Regions from separate parts of the Aliivibrio sp. SR45-2 genome, predicted to be linked through region 1. Evidence: predicted binding sites of a transcription regulator. Region 1 holds the regulator's gene; each other region holds the start of a gene.
The links. The regulator PurR, encoded in region 1, represses purine synthesis genes. The targets are predictions, from matches to a motif close to TNANGNAAACGTTTNCNTNA.
Positions count from the first base shown of each region.

Region 2: glpX (class II fructose-bisphosphatase) is a predicted target of PurR. The motif match lies at 1,479-1,498, and genes of this name have one in related genera.
Region 3: purT (formate-dependent phosphoribosylglycinamide formyltransferase) is a predicted target of PurR. The motif match lies at 2,205-2,224, and genes of this name have one in related genera.
Region 4: AACV33_RS15960 (NCS2 family permease) is a predicted target of PurR. The motif match lies at 1,660-1,679, and genes of this name have one in related genera.

Region 1 is NZ_CAWPRC010000156.1:6,414-9,979, reverse strand. It holds gene torR (two-component system response regulator TorR) at 1-368, opposite strand, end outside; gene torD (molecular chaperone TorD) at 600-1,247, shown strand; gene purR (HTH-type transcriptional repressor PurR) at 1,572-2,573, shown strand; cyclic di-GMP riboswitch class I at 2,737-2,819, shown strand; gene AACV33_RS11380 (TfoX/Sxy family DNA transformation protein) at 2,948-3,535, shown strand.
Region 2 is NZ_CAWPRC010000162.1:17,303-20,868, reverse strand. It holds gene rraA (ribonuclease E activity regulator RraA) at 13-510, shown strand; gene zapB (cell division protein ZapB) at 945-1,187, opposite strand; gene glpX (class II fructose-bisphosphatase) at 1,555-2,562, shown strand; gene AACV33_RS13630 (DUF3135 domain-containing protein) at 3,013-3,354, shown strand; gene AACV33_RS13625 (5-carboxymethyl-2-hydroxymuconate Delta-isomerase) at 3,388-3,566, opposite strand, start outside.
Region 3 is NZ_CAWPRC010000145.1:11,603-15,168, reverse strand. It holds gene cdd (cytidine deaminase) at 1-844, shown strand, start outside; gene AACV33_RS07735 (amidase family protein) at 899-2,062, opposite strand; gene purT (formate-dependent phosphoribosylglycinamide formyltransferase) at 2,281-3,456, shown strand.
Region 4 is NZ_CAWPRC010000172.1:182,900-186,465, reverse strand. It holds gene gpt (xanthine phosphoribosyltransferase) at 1-302, opposite strand, end outside; gene AACV33_RS15960 (NCS2 family permease) at 340-1,632, opposite strand; gene AACV33_RS15955 (aminoacyl-histidine dipeptidase) at 2,438-3,566, shown strand, end outside.

The sequences.
Region 1 (3,566 bases):
GCTAATGACATACGCCAAAATAGATTTTTAACTCGGACTAAAAGCTCACGTAACTCCACAGGTTTTGTTACGTAATCATCCGCACCCATCTCTAAACCTACGATGCGGTCAATACTATCAGTTCGTCCTGTAACTAAAATAATACCAATATTAGACTGGCTGCGTAATTCACGCGCCAATAATAAACCATCCTCTCCTGGTAGGTTTATATCAAGCATAATTAAATCAACTTTTTGTTCAGCCAAAACAGTTCGCATTTCTGCGCCCGTTTCAGCCTCGCTCACTTGATATCCCTCGGCTTCAAAATAGCCTACAAGCTTAGAGCGAGTTACCACTTCGTCTTCAACAACTAAAATGTGATAGCTCATAATTTTCTCTTTTTTTTATGGTTATTAGGATGGTTCTTATTACATTCTATTCATATATTGTAATAATGCCAATTCTCAATTGATATTTCTGTATATTATTTGATTCAGAACAAATCTTGTCGCGTATTAATCTTTGCTAATATCTTTATACACCCTGTTAATGATAGGTGCTATTCCTTTTCACACTTATGCCGTACAATTATTTAGTCAATTTTTTGGAGCTTATTTTACATGAACGAACTAAATGCATTTAATGAACAACGTGCTGAAATTTATTGGTGGTTATCTAGCCTATTTGCACACGAGCTAACTAAAGAGCAATTAGAGCAGTATAACAGTTTTGAGATTCGTACCTTTTTAACGAACCTTTCTGAAACTCCAGAGCTAACCGACTCTATTTCTTCGATTGTAACAAAATTGAATGAATTACAAACACGCGAAGATGCACAGCTTGAACTATCGGCTGACTTCTGTGAAGCGTTCTTAGGCTCTGATAAGAACAGTGCGCTTCCTTATGCTTCAATGTATTTAGATAAATCACGCCTTCTTAATGCGAAACCGGCACAAGATATGCGTGATTTATTAGAAAAATACAACATCACTCAAAAAGCTGAATTCAATGAACCTGCAGATCACATTGCTATTGAGTTAGATTTCTTAGGCAATCTAATTGTCATGACGAATCAGCAAACAACGGAACCAGAATTCGAGCAATTCATGGCCGCACAACTGCAATTTATTAACGAGCAGTTATTATCTTGGGCGCCACGTTTTAACCAACTTTGTTCTGAACGAGATACATTTGGCTTCTATGCTACCGTTACTCACTTCCTTGTTACGTTCTTAGAATTGGATGTGAAATTCCTAGCGGGCGAATAACAAAAGCATGTACAACTGGTAAGATAAGTTAACAATAGTGTGATATATATCAAAACGACTATTAAAATTTATTAAATCAGCAATTGTTTGCGCTACGCTTTATAGATAAAATGTGAACGCAAACGATAAAATTTGAATATCAATGAAAACCGCATTTATCGCGGTTTTTTTCATTTATACCACCTAGATTATTCTCTAATCTACTATTGGTAATATACTCACAGGGCCTATTTACCTTCCAACAATCTTTATTAAAAAATAAAGAGAGACTTTGACACTATTGTTGGAACATAAATAGCCCCTTAATAAATTAAGGCTTTTAATATGGCTACCATTAAAGACGTTGCGAAACTTGCTTCTGTTTCGACAACCACCGTTTCTCATGTAATTAACAAAACTCGATTTGTTGCAGAAGCAACTCAAAAACGAGTATGGGAAGCCGTTGAAGAACTAAACTATGCACCGAGTGCCGTTGCTCGTAGTTTAAAGTGCAACACAACTCGAACTATCGGCATGCTAGTTACCCAGTCTTTTAATCCATTTTTTGCCGAAATGATGCACGGTGTTGAGAACTACTGTTACAAGCAAGGTTACACATTATTTATGTGTAATACCGAAGGTGATCTAGATAAACAAAAGCACTACCTTCGTATGCTGGCAGAAAAACGTGTCGATGGCTTATTAGTTATGTGTTCTGATCTAAATGAACAGTTATTAGCACAACTTGAAAAAAACACAGAATTACCAATGGTAATCATGGACTGGGGTCCAGATAGCCCTCATACCGACAAAATTATTGATAATTCTGAAGAAGGTGGTTATTTAGCAACAAAACACCTGATTGAAAATGGACACACAAAAATTGGCTGTGTTACCGGTCAGCTTGATAAAGCAACCTGTAAAGAACGAATTCATGGTTTCTACAGAGCTTTATCTGAAGCAAATTTAACGTCAAATCCAGATTGGATATTTGAAGGTGATTTCGAGTGTTCTTCTGCCTCTAAATCTGTTGAAAAAATGCTACAGATGGAAGATAAACCAACTGCATTATTTTGTTTTAACGACATTATGGCATTAGCGGCTATCAGCAAAATTCAACAAACTGGCTTACGTGTACCTGAAGATATCTCAATCATTGGTTACGATAATATTGAACTTTCTGCATATTTCTCTCCACCATTGACGACGATTCACCAACCTAAACGTCGCGTTGGTAAGACAGCCGTTGAAATATTGTTGGAACGAATTAAAGATAAGCACCATGAAAGACGCATTTTTGAAATGCATCCAGAAGTGGTAACTCGGAAAAGTGTCCATAAGTTGTAACAATGAGTGATGCATTAATCATAAATATGCAAGTGAAAAAATATTTATTTATTTAAAACTTGAACTGGCATAACAGAAAATCATTCCTATTTTCTGAACCAATGTCACATAACTTACAAGTGGACAACATTTCATCTTATTGATTACTATATCATCTTAACTGTCACGAACAGGGCAAACTGTGCGAAAGCTCAGGACGCAAAGCTTCCGGCCTACGTATTTATATAAGGTAGCGGGGTTGCCGATGGCAGGTATTTATATCTGCACATTGTTAATTTTTACTTAGAAATAACAATGTGTGGTTTTGAACTTGCTACTATTTCCTCGGGCTCAGTTGTTTAGTGACATAGACTTACTAACCGAGAATTATTGCAATGGATAAACCAATACTAAAAGATTCACTTCGATTACTTTCCTCTCTAGGAAAAATCACTTCACGCTCCATGTTTGGCGGCTTTGGTGTTTTTATTGATGACACAATGTTTGCACTTGTTGTTCAGGACAGACTGCATTTGCGAGCAAGCGATAACACTATTAATTTATTTAAAGACCAAGGTTTTGAACCTTACGTTTATAAAAAACGTGGTTTCCCCGTGGTAACTAAATATTTTGCTATTTCACCTGAATGTTGGGATGAACCTGATTCAATCCTAATTCAAGCTGTTGTTGCTTTAGATGTTGCTAAAAAAGACAAAGAAAAACAAAAAACAGCAGGTCCCTCTCGAATTAAGGATTTACCCAATCTAAGATTAGCGACAGAGAGAATGCTGAAAAAAGCAGGAATAACGACCGTAAAAGAACTAATGGAGACGGGATCTGTAAACGCTTATAAAGCGATTCAACAGACTCATTCAAGTTCTGTTAGTGACGAATTACTGTGGTCGCTTGAAGGAGCGATTAAAGGTACTCACTGGTCTGTTATCTCTACTGATATTAGAAATGAATTAAGAAAACAACTTTAAATACATTTTCCTACATTTATTTTACATTCGC
Region 2 (3,566 bases), on a different contig from region 1:
GTAAGCCTCACGATGGAATATAATACTTCAGCACTTTGTGACATTTATTTAGACCAAGTTGATGTTGTTGAACCAATGTTTAGCCACTTTGGTGCAAAGAGTTCATTCTCAGGACAAATCACGACAATCAAGTGTTTTGAAGATAATGGACTTATTAGCCAACTACTGGATGAAAAAGGTGAAGGTCGTATATTATTAATTGATGGCGGTGGCTCATTACGTCGTGCATTGATTGACGCTGATCTCGCAGCAAAAGCGGCACACAACGGGTGGGAAGGATTGATCGTTTATGGCTGTGTACGTGAAGTCGATTATCTAGAAGAAATAGAATTAGGCATTCAAGCGCTTGCTTCTATTCCTGTGGGTGCAGCAAAGAAAAATGTCGGTGAAATAGATGTTGCCGTCAATTTTGGTAGCGTTACCTTTCTACCTGAAGACTACCTTTATGCTGATTCAACAGGAATTATCATTTCTCAAGAGCCGTTAGAAGAGATGGGTGAGGAAGAATAGAGCAGAATTCAGAGGTGATCGTTGTAGTTACAGCGACAAAGAATGGTTCTCCCCCTTTATCGCCATTGCAATGAGATCTGCATAGTCAATCCAAGGGGGAGTTAGAGGGGGTTGGTTATGCCATGTTCATGTTATGCGGATAAACTCAACTTCATCATTGACAACCCCTCCCAACCTCCCCTTATATTGATACTCACAACCAAGTAACAACTGTGATAAAGGGGAGGAGCTAAAAGCCAAAGCACTACCTCATATCTTCCTGAAACCTGAGAGCTGAACCCTCGCTTTTTGCTTTTATAGTCTCTAGTTAGCGAAGCGTATAGTTTCTAGCATCAAAAAAAAACCGCAGGTGCTTTCACACCTACGGTTTCAAATAATTCACAGAACTCAGCTCTTCCTCACTCCTCGAGCGAAGCGTCCTCGTCCCTGCTCTATTACTCTACTTCTTCCATCTTACCTAATAAACCACGGATGCGAGCTTCAAAACTAGCTTGTTCATCACGTGCTTTCTGAGCTTCTTGCTCAACTTCAGAACGACCGTTATTTGCTTGCTCAAGATTTTGAGTTAGCTCTGCGTTCGTTTCTTTTAATTCTTCAACTTCCATTTGTAGCAGTGCGATTGTATCTACTGCCATCTGAACTTTAGCTTCTAGTTGTTCTAATATTTCTAAAGACATTCCTGCCACCTTAACTGTAATTCTAATTGAAATGCAGGGGCATTATTGATTCCCTGCGAAACTTGTTTTCTATTCTACTCAGCAATTGCAATTCTGCCATAGTGTTATTCATTAAATTGCATTATATGAACAAAAAAAAGACAGTTTTAACCAACATCTGACCTTATTTCTTAAGATTAAAACGAACCTCATACTAAAACTAGAAATTTAGCCTGATTATTTGAGTTCAACCACATGATTTTTAGTCCCATTATCTTCTTTAAATTTCATCAAAAATAACTCTTTCACCTAAAAAGCAAACGTTTCCTTTTTTGTTGTGATAAAATCTTCGCGATTTTTATCCATTCATCGATTATTCGGAGCAAATATGAAACGCGATCTAGCAATGGCTTTTTCTCGAGTTACTGAAGGTGCCGCACTGGCTGGTTACAAATGGCTTGGCCGTGGTGATAAAAACGCTGCCGATGGCGCTGCTGTTGAAGTAATGCGTACTCTTCTGAACAAAACTGACATCAGTGGTGAGATTGTTATTGGTGAAGGTGAGATCGATGATGCACCGATGCTATATATCGGCGAGACCGTCGGTACCGGTGGTGATGCCGTAGATATCGCAGTTGACCCAATTGAAGGAACTCGCATGACAGCAATGGGGCAATCCAATGCACTTGCTGTACTTGCTGCTGGCGAAAAAGGCAGTTTCTTAAAAGCGCCTGATATGTATATGGAAAAATTAGTTGTTGGTCCTGGTGCTAAAGGTGCAATCGACCTTAACCTTTCTCTCGAAGAAAACTTAGAGAATGTCGCTAAAGCATTAGGCAAAACACTGGATACACTAGTTGTAACCACACTTGCTAAACCTCGTCATGATGTCATGATCGCGAAAATGCAAAAAATGGGCGTTCGTGTATTTGCTGTGCCTGATGGCGATGTTGCGGCTTCAATCCTAACGTGTATGCCAGACAGTGAAGTTGACGTAATGTACTGTATCGGCGGAGCACCTGAAGGGGTAATTTCTGCTGCCGCTATCCGCGCATTAGATGGCGACATGCAAGCTCGTCTTCTTCCTCGTCACGAAGTGAAAGGCGATACAGAAGAAAACCGAGCTTATGGTGAAGAAGAACTCAAGCGCTGCAAAGAAATGGGCGTAGAAGCGAACGTTATCTTAAAAATGACAGACATGGCTCGTAGCGATGATGTTGTATTTGCAGCAACTGGGATCACGAAAGGTGATTTGCTAGAAGGCATTACTCGCCAAGGTAATATTGCGACAACTGAGACGCTGCTTATCCGTGGTCGTTGTCGTACCATTCGTCGCATTAAGTCGATTCATTACCTAGAGCGTAAAGACAAAGAAGTTAGAGATTTTATTCTTTAATTAAAAGCGGGAAGATCGGTCCTATGGGCCTAGTTCCTGTGACGTAAATTTGAACCGTGGATGTGAGAGCATCTGCGGTTTTTTATTTTAAGAGAATTCAAGTTTCAGATCGGTCGCAAGCTCCCTTGCTGGATTCAGGGGGATCGTTGTGGTTACAGCGAATAATAAACAATCCCCTCCCCTTAATAAGGGGAGGATTAGGGAGGGGTTACTACGATAAAGGTTGAATTGAGTTCATAGTTAACTTGATCTATGCGCTGTAAGTTCTGACCCCCTCCCAACCTCCCCCTTAGTAAGGGGAAGGAGCTAAAGTCAAAAGCAAGCGCCCTGAATCCTGACCTTTCATCTCAAAAAAGACACATGCCTTAAATATCCCTCATCCCACTTTTCCAAATATCAAAAAGCCGACTAAGCTGAATGTATTGTTATAAAAAGACAAGGAGTCAGCCAATGCCTAATTCTTATTATCAAACCGTCTTACCTTCATTTGACGAACTTAAAGCATTAGCAGAAAAGGATCCGGAACAATTAGAGGCATTACGCCACCAATTAAGTATGGAGTTTATTGGAAGCCTTCCAGAAGAGCATCAAGGACCATTACTGGCTCAACAAAGTCATATAGAACGTGTCATAAAAAGAGGCAATAACCCTAACCATATCAATATATTATTAGGACACGAACTCGGTAAGCAATTTGTTCGTTTTGCCAATTGCCTAAATAAACCCATGGATGAGCATCAAGCCGCCGATATTATTCAATTTCCTAATGCTCAATGTAAAATCAAACATTAAAAAATACGCAGGGGCTTTGTCTCGCAGCCGTACTTATTGACCCACTTTTTGAAAGCTTTCTTTTTCCATATCACGCACATTAATCGTGAGGCTATCAATATGGCTCGCCTGTTCTGCTAGTACATCCATTAATGCTCGACTGAGTTCTCTTTTTTGCTCAGTGGTTCTGCCTGACAGTAACTCGATGGTAATGTGAATAAAGTCCACACTGT
Region 3 (3,566 bases), on a different contig from region 1:
TTCTCTCAATACAGCGATCACCCCTTTAGTTAATGACCAATTCACTGGTGTTATCACTAAAGATAAATTCCAAGCATTATTGGCTCAAAGTCAATTAACGGATAAAGAATTAAGATTGGCGCTGCTTCCCTTAGCCGCGGCATTTTCTGTTGCTCCTATTTCTAATTTCTATGTTGGAGCGATTGCTCGCGGCACCTCTGGACACTTATATTTTGGTGCCAACATGGAATTCAGTAATGTTCAATTAGGCCAAACCATTCATGCTGAGCAATCTGCAATCAGTCATGCATGGATTCATGGTGAAACAGGGATTTCAGACATCACGATCAACTTCAGCCCATGTGGGCATTGTCGTCAATTTATGAATGAGCTAACAACGGCCGATTCATTAATGGTGCAATTACCAGAACGTGATGAAAAATCTCTGCAAGCGTATTTACCAGAATCGTTTGGTCCTAAAGACTTAGGTGTTGAAGGTGGTTTGTTAGCCACAACATCACATCAACTGAGCTTTGAATCGACATCTCCATTACTAATGCAAGCATTCGATGCTGCAAATCGTAGCCACGCCCCTTATTCAAAAAACTTTAGTGGTGTCGCTTTAGAAATGAATAACGGTAATATCTACCACGGTATGTACGCGGAAAACGCAGCATTTAACCCGAGTTTACCCCCACTTCAAGTGGCATTAGTTCACGCGAATATGTCTCGCGAAGCCTTGTCTGAAATCAAAAAAGCGGCATTGGTTGAAGATCACAAAGGGGCAATCAGTCATTTAGCGATTACGACCTGTACTCTTAAAGATCTGAGTCCAAACATGATATTAGAATACGTGTCTTTATAGATTTTGACTTAAAAAAATAGAGGATGCATCAGCCTCCTCTATTTTTATCTCTGTTTATTGGTTCCCTTTCCATCGAATAGCCGCATCAATTAATTGTCTATCCATTCCTTTTTTACCGATTAATGACACTCCCCAAGGTGAATTATTCACAGTAAACCACGGAAGATGCAATTGAGGTAAATCAGCTAAACTGGCTAGTGATGTGTATTTTAATATCAATGAGTTAAGTTTGTATAACTGCTCATCCGTTGCCGTTTCTGGTGGGGCAATGTTAGCGGTCGTTGGCAGTAGCAACAGTGTTTTTTCATCTAAAAGTGACTCTAAAACCGATTTAACAAGATCCCTTTGCTCTAGGGCAATTCGCTCATCTTTGTACTTTAATGAAGATAACCATTTAAGTTGCATTTTAATTTCATTACTGAGCATTGGGTGGTTTTTTTCAACCCACGGTTCTATGTTACGTAGCCCTCTTGTCGCGGTAATGACTTTAAAACTTTCGGCAGCTTTCATGGTTATTATTTTACTGATCGCTTTACTACGAACGACTTTATAAGGGGATGCCTCAAGTAATTGTTCTAGTTTTGCCTTTGCTTCTTCTGGAACATCAAGAAACAAGCTGTCTAGCACGACAATACGATCGACCGTCATTAATGGAGACATCGGAGTTAATGTCGTTGCGACTTTTCTAATGTCCGACAAACTCTTCGCAACCCAGCCTAAAGAGGTTTCTTCTTTTGCAATGCAATAAACCCCCTTCATATTAGCGGCACAAGAAGACGATTTAAAACCATATAAACCAGCGTATACCGCAGGGACTCGTATTCCACCACTTAAATCCGTGCCTAAGCCGATATCAGCCAAGCCATTCGCGACCGCCGCAATGGCTCCGCAAGATGATCCACCAATTAATCGCCCTTCACTGTTTGGATTTTTAATCGCAGCGTAATGTGGGTTATTACCATGAAGTCCAAAACCAAACTCATCCATTTGAGTTTTACCCACAAATATTGCCCCTTTCTTTAATAAAAGATCCACCACTGGCGCGTTATCTTTGGCCACTTTCTGTTGCGCTAACCATACCGGATTACCTAAGCCATTTGGCGTATCTTTAATATCAATACAATCGCTTACAACAAATTTCTTATTTTCTAAAAGTCCATAAAAAGCCCATTGCTGTACAGGTCCTGAGTGAGGCACATAAGTGGTTTGAACATCCATAATGAAGTACTGCTGCTAATATAAAAAAAATAGCATACCAGTAGAGGTAGTGAATACAACCCAAGGTATTCACAGTATCAATAAACAAATCAGTAGTGTGAGCTCTCTTCCACATTGATGCATAAAAGACCCATAAAAAATCAAAAGCAATCGTTTGCGTATCTATCTAATTTTAGTATGATAGCGGCATATTTCACTATCTATCATGAGAATTCATTATGTTTGGTACTGCTCTATCGTCTTCAGCTACAAAAGTATTATTGCTTGGTTCCGGTGAATTAGGCAAAGAAGTGGCTATTGAATGCCAACGCCTTGGTTTGGAAGTTATTGCGGTTGATCGCTATTTAAATGCCCCAGCAATGCAAGTCGCACACCGTAGCTATGCCATTGATATGTTAGATGCTGATGCACTTCAAGAAGTCATTGAAAAAGAAAAACCAGATTATGTCGTGCCTGAAATTGAAGCCATTGCCACAGACAAACTCGTTGAATTAGAAAAACGAGGCCTTAACGTTGTTCCAACCGCTAACGCGACTAAATTGACCATGAACCGTGAAGGCATTCGTCGATTAGCCGCTGAAGAATTAAAATTACCGACGTCTCCTTATCGTTTTGTAGACAGCTATGAAGAACTGGTCGACGCCGTTAAATTTGTAGGTATGCCGTGTGTAATTAAGCCGGTAATGAGTTCATCAGGCAAAGGACAAAGCGTTATCAAGACCGAGGATGATATTAAAACCTCATGGGACTACGCGCAAGATGGCGGACGAACGGGAGCAGGTCGCGTTATTGTTGAAGGTTTTGTGGATTTTGATTACGAAATTTCACTGTTAACTATCCGTGCGGTTGATGGCATTCATTTCTGTGATCCTATCGGTCATCGCCAAGAAGATGGTGATTACCGCGAGTCTTGGCAACCTCAAGTAATGACGGAAGCGGCATTACAACAAGCACAAGACGCGGCAGAAAAAGTCGTTAACGCATTAGGCGGTTATGGTTTATTTGGTGTAGAGCTCTTCATTAAAGGCGATGATATTTATTTCAATGAAGTCTCACCTCGCCCACACGATACTGGATTAGTAACGTTAATCTCTCAAGAAATGTCTGAATTTGCTCTGCATGTTCGTGCGTTTACGGGAATGCCCATCAATAACATCGTTCAATATGGTCCTTCTGCTTCTTCTGTGATCTTAGGCCAAGGTACCTCTACAAATATTCGTTTTTATGGACTGGCAGAGGCATTGAGCCAACCACAAACTCAAATAAAATTATTTGGTAAACCTGAAATTGATGGGCGTCGTCGCTTAGGGGTCGCCATAACACGCAGAGACAATCTTGAGTCGGCAATTGAAGATGCTATCGCAGCGTCAAACAAAATTAAAATCAATTACTAACCTTTCTTTCATTCAGCAGAACGGTATTTAAATGCCGTTCTGTTGTCATTTATTACCATTCTGCCTCTCTTTTTCCTTTTTACGATTAAAAATCACTTTTTTCGTTATCT
Region 4 (3,566 bases), on a different contig from region 1:
CGCAATTTAACCGCAGTGTCACCACTATCAACTAAATCATCAATGATGATGAAACCTTCACCATCACCTTCCATCGCTTTAACAACCGTCATATCACGCTGATGATCGTGGTCATAACTTGAAATACATACGGTATCAACATAACGAATGTTTAATTCACGAGCTAGAATTGCCGCAGGAACAAGTCCACCACGGCTCACAGCCAAAATACCTTTCCATTGTTCAGCAGGAAGTAACTGTTCAGCAAGCTGACGAGTATACATCTGCATGTTATCCCAAGTTATTACAAATTTATTAGCCATAATAGACAAAACCTCTCAGTGGCACAGTTAACAACAACTATGCCGTAAAAATAAATTTCAGCGTGAATAGTGCAGCAAGAACCCAAACGCTGATATGAACATCGCGACCTTTACCACTTAACAACTTAATCGCTGCATAAGAGATAAAGCCTAATGAAATACCATCAGCAATAGAGAAGGTTAAAGGCATTAGCAAGCATACCACAACAACTGGCGCCGCTTCAGTAAGATCTCTCCAATCAATACTCACAAGACCCGACATCATTAAAATTGCGACATAAAACAACGCACCGGCCGTTGCATAAGCAGGAACCATCCCAGCTAATGGAGCAAAGAATAAAGCCAATAAAAACAGAATGCCAACAACAACAGCCGTCAAACCAGTTCGACCACCGGCTGCTACACCTGCAACACTTTCAATGTATGATGTTGTGTTTGATGTACCTAATAAAGCCCCTACAGATGTCGCCGTTGAATCCGCAAGCAAAGCTCTATTTAGACGAGGAATATTGCCATCTTTATCCATGATCCCTGCCTTTTGAGATACACCAACTAACGTACCGGCAGTATCAAACAAATCAACGAATAAGAAAGCAAAAACAACGCTTAGCATACCAATATCAAAAGCACCTGAAAAATCGAGTTGTAAAAATGTAGGTGCAAGACTTGGTGGCATTGACATAATGCCAGCATATTGAACTTCACCAAAGAGCAAGGCAAGTCCAGTAACAGCTAAAATAGCGATCATAACAGCCGCTTTGTAGCCACGATGAACTAAAGCAATGGTTAAAAATAAAGCCAATGCCCCCATCGCTGCAGGAAAGCTATTAATATGACCAATAGACAATAAAGTTGCCGGATTATCGACAACTATGCCTGAATTCTTTAGAGCGATGAAAGCCAGAAATAAACCAATACCCGCCGAAATACCAGTGCGTAAAGAAAGAGGAATCGAATTAATAATCAACTCTCTTATTTTACATAAACTTAGAAGAATAAATAACACACCTGACATGAATACAGCAGCGAGCGCTACTTGCCATGTATGACCCATTCCCAATACAACAGTGTAGGTAAAGAACGCATTCAACCCCATACCTGGAGCTTGAGCTATTGGGAAGTTAGCAACAAATCCCATGATAAAACACCCTATTGCAGCAGCAATACACGTTGCAACAAAAACAGCGCCTTTATCCATTCCTGCATCAGCCAAGATTGCTGGATTCACAAAAATAACATAAGCCATTGTTAAGAAGGTGGTTAACCCGGCAATAATTTCAGTACGAACGTTCGTACCATTAGCTTTAAGTTGAAATAGTTTTTCAAGCATTGGGGCTCATTCCTAGTCTGCTTTATACAGATTAAACGTTTGCGTAATCGATTGGCTGAGAATTATAAAGAGGTATTATGGGAATTTCTAGCGATTATTTATCTTTTACTGTGTTAATAGTAAATAAAGTGGATGCTCTAATAGAAAAAGATAATATTTATTAAGAGGTTGGATACATAGAGGAGAATGTTTAGGCAAAAAAAACGCCACCCAAATATTTTGGATGGCGGAGAATGTAATATAACCCAAGCGGGTAAATTAGAATTCCAATTATAGGGGTATAACTTTAACGTATAAAACCGAAGTTTTATTAGTAACCAAAGCTCATTGGGTATACAAATTGACTTGTGTATACAGAGCGTTGATTCCAGAATTTAGAAGAGCTTATGCAGTACATAATATCACCTTATCAATTGATAGTTAAAAACAATAAAATTGATCTCGGTTCCTTGGAGGCGATAAATCGGACTCATCCTATGAGCATTTACAGTATCTGAAGACTCTCTAGCAGATGAGTAAACTATACTCTCACTGAAACTTTATTACAACAAAAATTTGAAGTGGATCACATAAAACACATTAAATAGTCAATCAATCGAAATATTACGTAACTAAAGAACGGAAACGTTTGCTATTTATGTGTCTGTATTTTTTCCTTAATCCTAGTAAAGAAGATTCAATAAATTTACGATATCAAACAGAGTAATTAGCTAATTTGAGGGGTATACTTATTTGTATTGATAATCAATTACCCAAAAAGACAGCGCATTAATTTGCTATTCACTGTTTTCAAAAGGAGATACTTGTGTCTGAGATCAGTCAACTAACACCACAACCTATTTGGCAATTTTTCGATAAAATTTGTTCTATCCCCCACCCATCTAAACATGAAGATGCATTAGCTCAATATATTATTGATTGGGCAACAAGCGAAGGTCTTGATGTTCGCCGCGATCCTACCGGTAATGTATTCATCAAAAAAGCGGCAACGCCGGGAATGGAAGATCGCAAGGGTGTTGTACTTCAAGCCCATATTGATATGGTTCCACAAAAGAATGAAGATACTGACCATGATTTTACTAACGATCCAATCCTTCCATATATAGATGGTGAGTGGGTTACAGCAAAAGGCACAACACTGGGTGCCGACAATGGTATGGGCATGGCTTCATGTCTTGCTGTTTTAGCCTCAAAAGAATTGAAGCATGGCCCATTAGAAGTATTATTAACCATTGATGAAGAAGCAGGCATGACTGGTGCCTTTGGTCTAGAAGCCGGTTGGTTAGAAGGTGACATTCTTCTTAATACCGATTCAGAACAAGAAGGTGAAATCTACATGGGTTGTGCTGGTGGTGCTGATGGTGCTATCAAATTAATGATCGAACGTGAAGCACTGCCTGCTGGCTATGTTACTCGTCAAATTACACTAAAAGGCCTAAAAGGCGGCCATTCTGGTTGTGACATTCATACTGGTCGTGGTAACGCAAACAAATTACTGGGTCGATTCCTTGCTGGCCACGCTGTTGAACTGGATTTACGCCTTGTTGAATTCCGTGGTGGTAGCTTACGTAATGCTATTCCTCGTGAAGCATTCGCAACGGTTGCCGTTCCTGCTGAGAATGAAGCAAAACTGGCTGAACTATTTACTTTCTATACCGATCTATTGAAAGACGAATTAGGTCGAGTAGAAACGAATATTGTAAGTATCAACGAGACAGCCTCTGCTGAAAACGTCTTGACACTAGCCACTCAAACTCCATTCATTGCGACACTAAATGCCTGTCCAAATGGTGTTATCCGCATGAGTGATGATATTGAGGGTGTGGTAGAAACGTCTTTAAATGTGGGCGTTATTACTACTGAAGAAAGCACAATCACAATTCTATGCCTAATCCGTTCATTAATGGATTCTGGCCGTAGCATGGTTGAAGGAA